4 regions of the Neobacillus sp. OS1-32 genome follow, and region 3 is predicted to be linked to each of the others. Evidence: predicted binding sites of a transcription regulator. Region 3 holds the regulator's gene; each other region holds the start of a gene.

Region 1 (3,213 bases), 1.3 Mb from region 3:
AACGTTTATTAGGAAATTAATAGAAACTCTAGCTAATAATGGAGTAAAAACAGCAGTCATCAAACATCACGGTCATGGCGGAAAACCGGATGTCCTGGAACACAAGGATTCCAGTAAACATGTCAGTGCCGGTGCTGTAGCAGCGATCGCAGCTGGTGATGGCCGCTTGCTTCTTCAAGCAGAAGGACAGGAATTAAGTTTGCCAGAGCAAATACAACTGTTAGATTTCTTCCACCCCGATTTGATTTTGATTGAAGGTCATAAGTTTTCGGGATATCCGAAGGTGGTATTACTAAAAGAAATCGGCGATGTCGATTTATTGCATAGGTTGACAAACATTAAGGCGGTCATATACTGGCAGGAAGAAATAAAGGATTTGGTCAAAGGATGGTTCGATCTTCCATGCTTTTCCATAAATGATCGATCTGCCGAACAATTTATTGTCGAGAGATGTACCGATGCTGTACATAAGAATAAGTAGCAGAATACTAAATCAGGTAAAGGAAAAAATCGGCCACTCGGGCCGATTTTTTATATAAAAAGGTTAATCAATCTTACAAATTTCTACTGGGCAATCCTCACAGTCAACTTCTTGTTTTAAATACTCTACATCGTGAACTGTAATCGTACCCTTTGCAATCGAGATAATTTCATGTTTTTTCAAATCACTGAGCAGCCGGTTTACTACCTCCCTCGAGGTACCGCAGAAATTGGCTAATTCCTGATTCGTCAACGGCAAGTCAATGACTATCCCATTGCTGGCAGTGATTCCATAGCTGTTGCAAAGACGTATTAAGGTTGAGTATAAGGCCCCTTTTTTTCCGTACAAAACAAGATCACGAAACTTTGTTTGTGTTTTTCGCGATTGCAGGCTCATCCATTGGATGAATTCAAAAGAAAGGGGAAGATCCTCTGATAATTTTTTCTCGAGTTCCTCTCTCATAATAACCGCTACTTCACCACTCTCGGCGACACGAGCACTTAATAAATACCGCGGCGAAGAAGAGAACAAGTTTAACTCGCCGATAAAATCACCATGGCTGCACATTCTTAAAGTAAGCTCCCGGCCATCGGGGATAATTTTACTCAGTTGAAGGACACCGCTTTGGACAATAAATAGTTCCTCAGCATGACTTCCCTCCCGGAATAAGAAGTCCCCTTTTTTCATTTTTTTAACGTAGTGAACCAGTTCAAAAAGACGTGAGAGTGTAACTGGAATTTCATTGATTGACTGCTGCATAATTTTAACCACCTTTACAGGTACGAATCAGGCCTGAAAATGAAACTGTTCGGTGAAATTAACATGATATTACCATAAGTATATTGTTTACAAGGAATAAATAGCAATAATTGTAGAATAAATTCATATAATCTTCATAAAAAGTATTTCTTAGGAAATAATGTCGATTCGTTAGTCAAATTGAAAGAAATTCCTTTATTGGACCGATATTAAAAGGTAATACTACAAATGTTAATAATAAGGAGGGATGAAAATGGGACAAAATCGACAATTTAAACCGGGAGACAAGGCACCGAATAACGGTGTCTATATTGAAGTCGGAGATACAGGGAGCAATGTGATTAACCCTAAAAAAATAAAGCTTAAAGCCGGAGATCCATTTCCAGAAAACTCAAATGATGAGAGGGTTTGGACCTATCAAAGGAAACCATGATAGAAAAAGATAAAGTCATCCCAAAATGGATGGCTTTATCTTTTACTTTTAATGGAGGATTTTCTATAATAAAGTTAATAGGTCAAAAAAGGTCAAAGGATGTGAAAAATGTGGATATAAACCGGATGACAGAGCGGCTGCAACAAGGGATTATGGACGCACAGACATTAGCAATTAAAAAGAATCACCAAGAAATTGATGAGGCCCATTTATTCTTGTGCTTAATCGATCAAGAGGATAGCTTGATTTCCATGATATTGGAACGAACTGGAGTCCCTTCGCAAGAAGTGAAGGAACGTTTATTAAAGTCACTAGCGAAAAAGCCTGAAGTTAGCGGGAGTGGAGCTGAGCAGGGAAAACTTTATATCACTAATAAAATGCAAAAGTTATTGGTTAATGCTGAGGAATTTGCCAAAAATTTCTCCGATGAGTATATTTCCGTCGAACATATTCTGTTAGCTGCTGTTAATGCAAGTGAATCCGAATTAAAAAAAATCATCCAATCCTATGGCCGTTCTGCCGAAGACATTCTCAAAACAATAAAAGAGATAAGGGGGAATCAAAGGGTGACATCACAAAATCCGGAATCTGGATACGATGCGTTGAAAAAGTACGGAAGGGATCTTGTCGCAGAGGTAAAGGCGGGTAAGCTGGATCCGGTGATCGGCAGGGATGCGGAAATCCGTAATGTGATTCGAATTTTATCACGGAAGACAAAAAATAATCCTGTGTTAATCGGTGAACCTGGCGTTGGAAAAACGGCCATTGTCGAGGGCTTGGCGCAAAGAATTGTTAGAAAAGATGTACCTGAAGGATTAAAAGATAAAACCATTTTTGCGCTTGATATGAGTTCACTCATTGCCGGTGCAAAGTTTAGAGGGGAATTTGAAGAAAGGTTAAAAGCTGTTTTAAATGAAATTAAAAAAAGCGAAGGGCAAATATTGTTGTTCATTGATGAAATTCATACAATTGTTGGCGCCGGACGAACAGACGGGGCAATGGATGCCGGAAATATGCTAAAGCCGATGCTCGCTCGTGGTGAGCTGCATTGTATTGGTGCCACAACGCTGGATGAACATCGAAAATATATTGAAAAAGACCCGGCATTAGAGCGGAGATTTCAACAGGTATTAGTCCAAGAACCGACGGTGGAAGATACAATCTCGATTTTAAGGGGCTTAAAGGAACGATTTGAGGTGCATCATGGGGTAAAAATTCATGACCATGCCTTAGTCGCAGCGGCAACTTTATCTGACCGTTATATCAGCGATCGCTTTTTACCGGATAAAGCCATCGACCTCGTTGATGAAGCATGTGCGATGATCCGTACCGAGATTGATTCGATGCCGACAGAGTTGGATGAAGTAACACGCCGGGTGATGCAGTTGGAAATTGAAGAAGCGGCCTTAAAAAAGGAACAAGATGAGGTTAGTAAACAACGGCTGGTGAGTTTGCAAAAAGAACTGGCGGATTTAAAAGAACAGGCCAATACAATGAAGGCAAAATGGCTGGAGGAGAAACAAAATATTACGAAATTACA
Region 2 (3,213 bases), 1.4 Mb from region 3:
AACGGTTGATGCTCTATTTAAAACCTGCTGCCAGTATCCTTTTAGGGGCATGTTTATATGCATCCGTCAATATTTATTCTGGCTCATTTTTATTAATTATCACCTCGCTCATTTCAGGGATTGCTTGGGGCAGTCTGTATTTTTGGAAAAAAAGCATGCCGTTGGTTATTGTTTCTCACATTGTTTTTGATATCTTGATCTTTATCATTTTCCCTTTCTAAAAAAACAGCTGCACAAACAGCTGTTTTTTATTTTTTAAAACTTGGTTCAAACGGTTTTATCCACAATAAGATAAAAATGGACATACAAATATAGCCAAATAACGGGTACAAATGGGAAAGGAGTGTCCCATAATTAACCAGACTAATCAGGTAGGAAACAGCAAAAATAGCTGTAACTGACATCATCGTAGGGATTTCAATATATTGTTTTAATTGACGATCAAGACCAAAAATGTTCCCGATGACCGAAGTAAAAATCTCCCCATATATAACTAGAATAAAAATCCAATAAAAAAATGGGGCCAGGTTCTTCATAATAATCGCCATTGGAATCTCATACAACTCCAAATTTGGAAGCATAATTAAGGTAAAATGACTGGCAATTAAAATAACTGTTAAGCCCAAACCGCCAAGAATTCCTCCCCATTTAATCGTCCAATCATCCTTGACCTCTGTTGCCACCGGAACTAACACAGCTTGTGCCAATCCAAGATTTAAGGCGGTATAGGAAAAAGGAGCGATGACACTTTTCCAACCATCTGCTGCATGCGGGATGAATAAAAATTGCTCAATAAAATTCGGCATGCGAACTGATAAAAACATTAAAATCAGGCTGAAACTGATCATAATCGGAACAACAAATGTGTTTACCGCAAATAGTCCTTTCGTACCGATAAGCATGACAACATAGGACAGAAAAATCGTTATGAATACACCGACGTTTTTCGGCAAACCCAGCTGTTCTTCAAATACTGCACCAGCACCGGCCAGCATTACCGCACTAACACCCAGGAGCATAAAAAGCATCGAAAAATTGATGATTCTGCTTGGCCATTTTCCGAACAGATGCTCATTAAATTCCTGGTAAGATTTTGCTTCAATTTGCGCCGCCATACGCATCAGTTTTGAACCAATCATGATAAATAAGTAACCGCTCATTAATATACTAATAAAGCCAAAGAATCCAAATCGCGAAAAAAATTCCACAATTTCTTTTCCTGTGGCAAAACCTGCTCCAACAACAGTTCCAATATAAACTGCCGCTATTTGAAAGGCTTGACTCCAGTTTCTATTAGCCTTCACACCATCTCCCCCTTAACATCAAATATATGAATAAAGGGACAAACAATGACGGACATTTTTCCTTTTCTGTTAACATTTTCTTAAGACAAATAACTTGAAAGTCAAAAAAGGTCAGAGTATACTAAAGTCGTAAGGTCAAATATAGTCAAAGTCAAAATAACGAGGAGGTTATTTTATATGCTTTGTCAAAAATGCAAACAAAATCAAGCAAATGTACAATTAACTATTAATGTAAATGGACAACAAAAAAATATGAAACTTTGTCATGAATGTTATGTAAAAGAACGTCAAGCATTAGGAGCAGGTTTTGGCATGAAAATGAATCCATTTGAAGGCTTTCCATTCGAAAATATTTTTAACTTTGCTCCACTAAGCCAAGATATGAATAGTAAATTTATTCCAGAAACAGACACGAGAGCGCCGCAACATGGCGGTGGTTTTATCGATCACTTTGGTCAAAACTTGACGCAAATGGCTAAAGCGGGTCTAATCGACCCGGTCATTGGCCGAGATGAAGAAGTAAAACGGGTGATTGAAATCTTAAATCGCCGAAATAAAAATAATCCGGTCTTAATCGGTGAACCCGGTGTCGGGAAAACCGCGATTGCCGAAGGCCTTGCCTTAAAAATTGCTGAAGGTAACGTTCCGGTCAAGCTGCAAAATAAAGAAATTTATTTACTCGATGTTGCTTCACTTGTTGCCAATACCGGCATCCGTGGACAATTTGAAGAACGGATGAAGCAGCTGATTTCGGAGTTAAAAGAACGAAAAAATATTATTCTGTTCATTGATGAAATTCACTTGCTCGTAGGTGCCGGTTCAGCCGAGGGTTCAATGGATGCCGGAAATATCTTAAAACCGGCTCTTGCTCGCGGCGAGCTGCAAGTAGTCGGCGCAACAACATTAAAGGAATACCGTCAGATTGAAAAGGATGCTGCATTAGAGCGCCGCTTCCAACCGATCCAAGTCCAAGAACCAAGCATCGAAGCAGCAATTGAGATTTTAAAAGGGATCCAGAAAAAATATGAGGATTATCATGAAGTCAGCTACACAGATGAAGCAATCCGAGCCTGTGTCATGCTATCACAACGCTATATTCAAGACCGATACTTACCGGATAAGGCAATCGATCTATTGGATGAAGCCGGCTCTAAATTAAATTTAACATCTGATTATCATAGTAAAGACCAAATTGAAGGACGCTTAAAAGAGATTGCTAAAGAAAAAGAAGCAGCCCTCAAACAAGAAAACTATGAAAAAGCAGCAAAACTTCGTGATGAAGAAGCAAAATTAGAAAAAGCATTAAATCATGATTCCAGTTCTGAAAGACCTGTTGTCACAGTTTCCCATATTCAAGAAATCGTTGAAGAAAAAACCGGTATTCCGGTTGGCAAACTACAACAGGATGAACAGCTTAAAATGAAACAGCTGGAAGACAATCTCAACAAAAAGGTTATTGGCCAGGAAAAAGCGGTCCAAAAAATAGCCAAGGCAATCCGCCGCAGCCGTGCCGGTTTAAAGGCGAAAAACCGTCCAATCGGATCCTTCCTCTTTGTCGGTCCTACAGGGGTTGGTAAAACCGAGTTAACCAAAACGCTGGCGGAAGAACTATTTGGCACAAAGGATTCGATGATTCGCCTCGATATGAGCGAATACATGGAAAAACACAGCGTATCCAAATTAATCGGTTCCCCTCCAGGTTATGTAGGCCATGAAGAAGCAGGACAATTGACTGAAAAGGTGCGCCGAAATCCTTATAGCATCATTTTGTTGGATGAAATTGAAAAGGCACATCCGGATGTACAGCATATGTTTCTGCAAATTCTCGAGGACGGCCGCCTCACCGACAGTCAGGGACGAGTCGTAAGCTTTAAGGATACTGTTATTATTATGACAAGTAACGCCGGCA
Region 3 (3,213 bases):
CGGGAGAAGGGGTGCTTTTTAGGGTGTCAAAGCCCTGAAAAGCCGCAGTGAATAGGCCCAGGCGACTGTTTAGCAAAAACACAGGTCTCTGCAAAGCCGCAAGGCGAAGTATAGGGGCTGACGCCTGCCCGGTGCTGGAAGGTTAAGAGGAGGGGTTAGCTCACGCGAAGCTCTGAATCGAAGCCCCAGTAAACGGCGGCCGTAACTATAACGGTCCTAAGGTAGCGAAATTCCTTGTCAGGTAAGTTCTGACCCGCACGAAAGGCGTAACGATCTGGGCACTGTCTCAACGAGAGACTCGGTGAAATTATAGTACCTGTGAAGATGCAGGTTACCCGCGACAGGACGGAAAGACCCCATGGAGCTTTACTGTAGCCTGATATTGAATTTTGGTACAGCTTGTACAGGATAGGTAGGAGCCTGAGAAACCGGAGCGCCAGCTTCGGTGGAGGCGTCGGTGGGATACTACCCTGGCTGTATTGAAATTCTAACCCGCACCCCTCAATCGGGGTGGGAGACAGTGTCAGGTGGGCAGTTTGACTGGGGCGGTCGCCTCCCAAAGAGTAACGGAGGCGCCCAAAGGTTCCCTCAGAATGGTTGGAAATCATTCGCAGAGTGTAAAGGCACAAGGGAGCTTGACTGCGAGACCTACAAGTCGAGCAGGGACGAAAGTCGGGCTTAGTGATCCGGTGGTTCCGCATGGAAGGGCCATCGCTCAACGGATAAAAGCTACCCTGGGGATAACAGGCTTATCTCCCCCAAGAGTCCACATCGACGGGGAGGTTTGGCACCTCGATGTCGGCTCATCGCATCCTGGGGCTGTAGTCGGTCCCAAGGGTTGGGCTGTTCGCCCATTAAAGCGGTACGCGAGCTGGGTTCAGAACGTCGTGAGACAGTTCGGTCCCTATCCGTCGTGGGCGCAGGAAATTTGAGAGGAGCTGTCCTTAGTACGAGAGGACCGGGATGGACGCACCGCTGGTGTACCAGTTGTCTTGCCAAAGGCATCGCTGGGTAGCTATGTGCGGACGGGATAAGTGCTGAAAGCATCTAAGCATGAAGCCCCCCTCGAGATGAGATTTCCCATAGCTTTAAGCTAGTAAGATCCCTGAAAGATGATCAGGTTGATAGGTCAGAGGTGGAAGCGTGGTGACACGTGGAGCTGACTGATACTAATCGATCGAGGACTTAACCAAAATCGAAAAGCGGAAGCGTCCGCTTAGCAACGTATGGCTTGGAGGGCTTTGACTGAGATAAAGGAAACACGAAGAGTGAAACGATTCGATGTTGACTTATCGGAGGGAAAAGACCGAAAGACACTAGTTGCTGGACGCTGGAGCTGGACAATTAATATAAGCGAACTCGTTCTTACACTTCTTCTATATTATCTAGTTTTGAGGGAATGAACCTCAATTGAATAGTCCGGCGGTGATGGCGAGAAGGTCACACCCGTTCCCATACCGAACACGGAAGTTAAGCTTCTCAGCGCCGATGGTAGTTGGGGCACGCGCCCCTGTGAGAGTAGGACGCTGCCGGGCAAACAAAAAAGACAATCTGCATAGGTTGTCTTTTTTGTTTTGTTAAATTAGTAATATTTTCTCATATATTTTATGTTTTGTTCCTATAAGATTTGGAGAAAATCATAGTGTAGTGATTCGTTGCATCTTAGGAAAAAATTAAGTATAATTAATGTCAAATATAGTCAAAGTCAGATCGAAGTGGGGGTGCGAAGATGAGGAACATCTCCGATATTATTGAGCAATATTTAAAGCGGGTTTTAGAGTTGAGTGAAGCGGACCATGTGGAGATAAAGAGAAGTGAAATAGCTGATAAATTCCAGTGTGTACCGTCACAAATAAATTACGTTATCAATACCCGATTTACAATCGAGAGGGGCTATATTGTCGAAAGTAAACGTGGTGGCGGGGGATATATCCGTATCATGAAAGTGGAATCCCACGATTCAGCTGATTTAATTGACCATTTATTGTCACTTTTTCAAAGCAGGATTAGTCAAGCGAGTGCAGAAGATGTTATAGGAAGGTTAATTGACGAGGACATCATAACGGATCGGGAAGCAAAAATAATGTTAAGCGTGATGGACCGTTCTGTTCTATATATTGATCTTCCGTATCGTGATGAACTAAGAGCAAGAATGCTAAGAGCCATGCTTACGACTTTGAAATATAAATAGTAATATAGCAGTATTTCCTAATTTAAACAGGGTTTTATTCCTAATGATTACAAGAAAAAGTCAAGCGTTAGGAGAGGTGAAATTATGATTTGTCAAGAGTGTCATCAAAGGCCTGCGGCATTTCACTTTACAAAAATTGTTAATGGTGAAAAAACAGAGGTAAATCTTTGTGAAGTATGTGCCCAAGAAAAAGGTGAAATATTGATGTTTAATGGACAGTCGGGCTTTGATTTTAATAACTTATTAGCAGGATTATTAAAAATTGACCCCACTTTTCAAAAGCCAAGCCAAAGTCCATTTCAACAGGAGGAACTCCTTCATTGTGAAAACTGTTCAATGACATTCCCGCAATTTTTAAAACTGGGCCGGTTTGGCTGTTCCCACTGTTATGAAACCTTTAAAGACCAGTTACAGCCTGTATTAAGAAGGCTTCATAGTGGCAACTGGACACATAACGGGAAAATTCCAAAAAGAATTGGCGGCGATTTACATCTGCGCAAACAACTAGAAGAGTTAAAGGAAGGACTGCAAAAATGTATTTCGCTGGAGGAATTTGAAACAGCAGCAAAGATTCGCGATGAAATTCGTAGCATAGAGAAGAAATTGACCAGTGGTTACGAGGGAGGGAAATAATGTGTCGCTCGAGCATTTCTTAAATCAAGCGGTTAGTTCATGGATGAGCGAGGAAGGGCCAGATTCCGATATCGTCCTCACTACACGGATTCGCCTAGCCCGCAATTTTGAACAATATAAATTTCCAACATTATTTTCCCATCAAGAGGCACAACAGGTGATTTCCGAGATGGAACAGCTCTTGCAAAATTCCGGCTTGCAAAAGTTTGGCCAAATGGAGCTATTAAAAATAGAAGACATGCAGCCGCTTCAAAAAAGAGTTTTAGTTGAAAAACATTTAATCAGTCCGCAGCTGGCTGAGGATTCACCATACGGAGCAGTATTATTAACCGAAAATGAAGAAATTAGTATTATGATTAATGAAGAGGATCATATTCGAATTCAATGCT
Region 4 (3,213 bases), 820 kb from region 3:
TTTGCTTTTCAACGATTTTGGTGACAACCCTTGTCAATGTTTCACGGCGCTGTTCAATGCTTTTCTGAATCCATTGATAATCCTGAACCTTATCTTGTAAGAAGCGGTTAACCTGCTGATCCTGATTCTTAAATTGGTTATAGTACTGCTGATTAAAGCTGATTTTCGGGAGCATATCGTCGAACATTCGAACCGTTAAGCCTTCAGGAGTTTGTTCGACAATCACGTCCGGAATGATATAAGCGGAAGTTTCACTCCCCAATACAGCACCCGGCTTTGGATCCAATAGTTGAATTTCATCAAAAACATCCTGGATATCCTTTAGCGTTACCTGCAGTTCCTTGGCAATTTGCTTCCATTTCTTTTCCGCAAAGGGGACAAAATAATCGGAAATGATTTTCTTGGCCAGTTCATTATCGGGATATTCATATTCCACTTGGATAAGCAAGCATTCTTGCAGATTTCGTGCTCCAATTCCAATCGGTTCCAGCGACTGAATCATCATCAAGCAAGCTTCAACCAATTCTTGGTTTACTTGCAGCTTTACTGCAATTTCAGCCAAATCTCCGGTAAAGTAACCGTTTTCATCCAAGTTATAAATTAAATGGCGAATCACGCGTAATTGGTCATCTGATAACGCTTTTATATTAAGTTGCGATATTAATTGTTCTTCTAGTGAAAATGGTTTGGCAGCAATTTGTTCAATCCAGTCCTTTTCCACTTTTTGATGCTTCCGACGATTTCGGTCTATTAGGGGATTCATCGGCTGCACATTCACTTGGTCAATTTGGATTAAAGGATTTTCAAGTGCCTTATTCTCCAAAAACTCCGTCAGCTCTTGCGTAGAATATTGCAACAAAGCAATTGCCTGTGACAACTCTTGAGTCATTGTGAGCTTCAGTGTTTGCTGCTGCCATAAACCTGCTTTTAAATTCATAACACTCCCCTCCTTAAGGTTATTTTACATGAAACAAGAGCTTTGGTGTATGGAAAATTGTTCAATCTTCAATTTTTGTTTTCAATTGTCAGAAAATACAAATAACAAAAAATCGCTTATTAAAAGAAAAAACCTCCTATCACACAGATAAGAAGGTTTCCTTGAGTGTACCCTAGCGCCCTCGGAGGGAATCGAACCCCCAGTACAAGAACCGGAATCTTGCGTGTTATCCGTTACACCACGAGGGCTTAATATTAGCGACTTACATATTATAAGTCACTTTGCTTCACTTTGCAAGTGCAAATTTTGTTTTAAATTGCAGCCTAATTGGTTAAGCTGATTGAAGGAAAGATGGCGAAAAAAATGAAGGGTATATTGTTTGACCTTTATTGACCATTAGTGTATGATAACAATACATAGTTTTAAGCCTTTTAATTAAAGGAGGAAAGAAAAATGAATCTAATTCCTACAGTCATTGAACAAACAAATCGCGGTGAAAGAGCGTATGATATTTATTCCCGTCTGTTAAAAGACCGGATCATCATGCTTGGAAGTGCCATCGATGATAACGTCGCCAATAGTATTGTCGCACAACTGCTATTCCTGGAAGCGGAAAACCCAGAAAAAGATATTACCCTTTATATTAACAGCCCAGGCGGCAGTATCACTGCCGGTATGGCCATTTATGATACGATGCAGTATATTAAGCCGGACGTATCGACGGTCTGCATTGGGATGGCGGCCTCCATGGGAGCATTTTTGCTGGCAGCTGGTGAAAAAGGAAAACGGTTTGCCTTACCAAATGCCGAAGTCATGATTCACCAACCTTTAGGCGGTGCCCAAGGGCAGGCAACGGAAATCGAAATTGCTGCTAAACGCATCCTTTTCTTGCGCGAAAAATTAAACGGTATTTTAGCCGAACGCACCGGTCAGCCGATTGAAGTGATTCAGCGCGATACTGACCGCGATAACTTCATGACAGCTGAGAGAGCAAAGGAATACGGTTTGATTGACAACATCATTTCCCGCAATATCTTGGACAAAAAAGATAAATAAAAACAAAAAGCGCAAGCGCCTTGGTTAGCCCCTCGAAAAAGCCATCGCTTTTCCTTCGTGCGATGCCAATGCTGACGAAGCTTTCCTTGTGGTGCTAGACAATTTTCAAAGAACAACCAGCGTTAACCTGTTGGTTGTTCTTTTTTACAATAAAAAGGGCTAACCCATTGGCCAGCCCGCTTGTTTATGTTTAGTGATCCTTTTCGATAAAATCAGTTAACGTTTGAATCGCAGTCTCTTCGTCTTCCCCGTCAGCAATGATCGTAATTTCGACACCGGAACCGACTGCCAGGCTCATTAGCCCCATAATACTTTTGGCATTCACCCTTTTGCCATCCTTTTCTAAAAAAATATCAGCCGAGAAATGATTGGCTTCCTGCACAAACAGAGCTGCCGGCCGCGCTTGTAGCCCCGTTTTCAGTTTTACTTCCACTTGTTTCTCTAACATAATCCAAATTCCTCCTCAAATTCTCTCTATTCTTGTTTATTTTTTCACAAACTTAAATCTGTTTATCCTTCGTGGGCAGATCCCCGGCACGCAGCTTTTCGGCAATCTCATCAATTTTCCTTAAGCGATGATTGATTCCGGATTTGCTAATTGCCCCTCCCGTCACCAGCTCGCCCAGTTCTTTCAGCGTAACATCGGTATATTGCAGGCGAAGCTCAGCAATTTCCCGCAGCTTATCGGGCAAAATCTGCAGACCTACGGTTTGATCAATATAACGGATATTTTCGACCTGCCTAATTGACGCCCCGATCGTCTTATTGAGGTTAGCGGTTTCACAATTTACCAGCCGGTTAACAGAATTACGCATGTCTCTGACGATCCTGATATCCTCAAAACGGAGTAAGGCATTATGTGCACCAATAATGTTTAAGAACTCGGTAATTTTCTCCGCTTCCTTTAAGTACGTAATAAAGCCCTTTTTCCGCTCGAGTGTCTTACTGTTGAGCCTAAAGGAATTCATCAATTCACATAAAGAATCATTATGTTCCTTGTAAAGGGAGGAAATTTCCAAATGATAGGATGATGTTTCCGGATTATTCACTGAACCCCCAGCCAGAAAAGCACCGCGCAAATAGGAACGCCTGCAGCATTTCTTCTTTACAAGTTCAGGTGAGATGTCATGAATAAATGTAAAGCCTTCACCTAAGATCATCGTATCTTCCAAAATTTCTCTTGCTTGTTGCATTAAGCGGACAATGTAGACATTATTCTT

The links. Region 3 encodes CtsR, which represses protease genes until heat stress. Its sites were predicted from a motif close to ATGGTCAATAAAGGTCAAACA; they were not measured.
Region 1: clpB (ATP-dependent chaperone ClpB) is a predicted target of CtsR. The motif match lies at 1,752-1,772, and genes of this name have one in related genera.
Region 2: RCG24_RS09180 (ATP-dependent Clp protease ATP-binding subunit) is a predicted target of CtsR. The motif match lies at 1,402-1,422, and genes of this name have one in related genera.
Region 4: clpP (ATP-dependent Clp endopeptidase proteolytic subunit ClpP) is a predicted target of CtsR. The motif match lies at 1,314-1,334, and genes of this name have one in related genera.

The regions. Positions count from the first base shown of each region.
Region 1 is NZ_CP133263.1:1,924,016-1,927,228, reverse strand. It holds gene mobB (molybdopterin-guanine dinucleotide biosynthesis protein B) at 1-481, shown strand, start outside; gene RCG24_RS09760 (Crp/Fnr family transcriptional regulator) at 545-1,240, opposite strand; gene RCG24_RS09755 (YjzC family protein) at 1,494-1,673, shown strand; gene clpB (ATP-dependent chaperone ClpB) at 1,784-3,213, shown strand, end outside.
Region 2 is NZ_CP133263.1:1,810,645-1,813,857, forward strand. It holds gene RCG24_RS09170 (CPBP family intramembrane glutamic endopeptidase) at 1-221, shown strand, start outside; gene RCG24_RS09175 (YkvI family membrane protein) at 249-1,304, opposite strand; gene RCG24_RS09180 (ATP-dependent Clp protease ATP-binding subunit) at 1,482-3,213, shown strand, end outside.
Region 3 is NZ_CP133263.1:3,221,941-3,225,153, reverse strand. It holds rRNA gene RCG24_RS16085 (23S ribosomal RNA) at 1-1,193, shown strand, start outside; rRNA gene rrf (5S ribosomal RNA) at 1,419-1,535, shown strand; gene RCG24_RS16075 (CtsR family transcriptional regulator) at 1,730-2,191, shown strand; gene RCG24_RS16070 (protein-arginine kinase activator protein McsA) at 2,276-2,824, shown strand; gene RCG24_RS16065 (protein-arginine kinase McsB) at 2,826-3,213, shown strand, end outside.
Region 4 is NZ_CP133263.1:4,042,623-4,045,835, reverse strand. It holds gene rpoN (RNA polymerase factor sigma-54) at 1-937, opposite strand, end outside; tRNA gene RCG24_RS19785 (tRNA-Arg) at 1,114-1,185, opposite strand; gene clpP (ATP-dependent Clp endopeptidase proteolytic subunit ClpP) at 1,391-1,993, shown strand; gene RCG24_RS19775 (HPr family phosphocarrier protein) at 2,184-2,441, opposite strand; gene whiA (DNA-binding protein WhiA) at 2,494-3,213, opposite strand, start outside.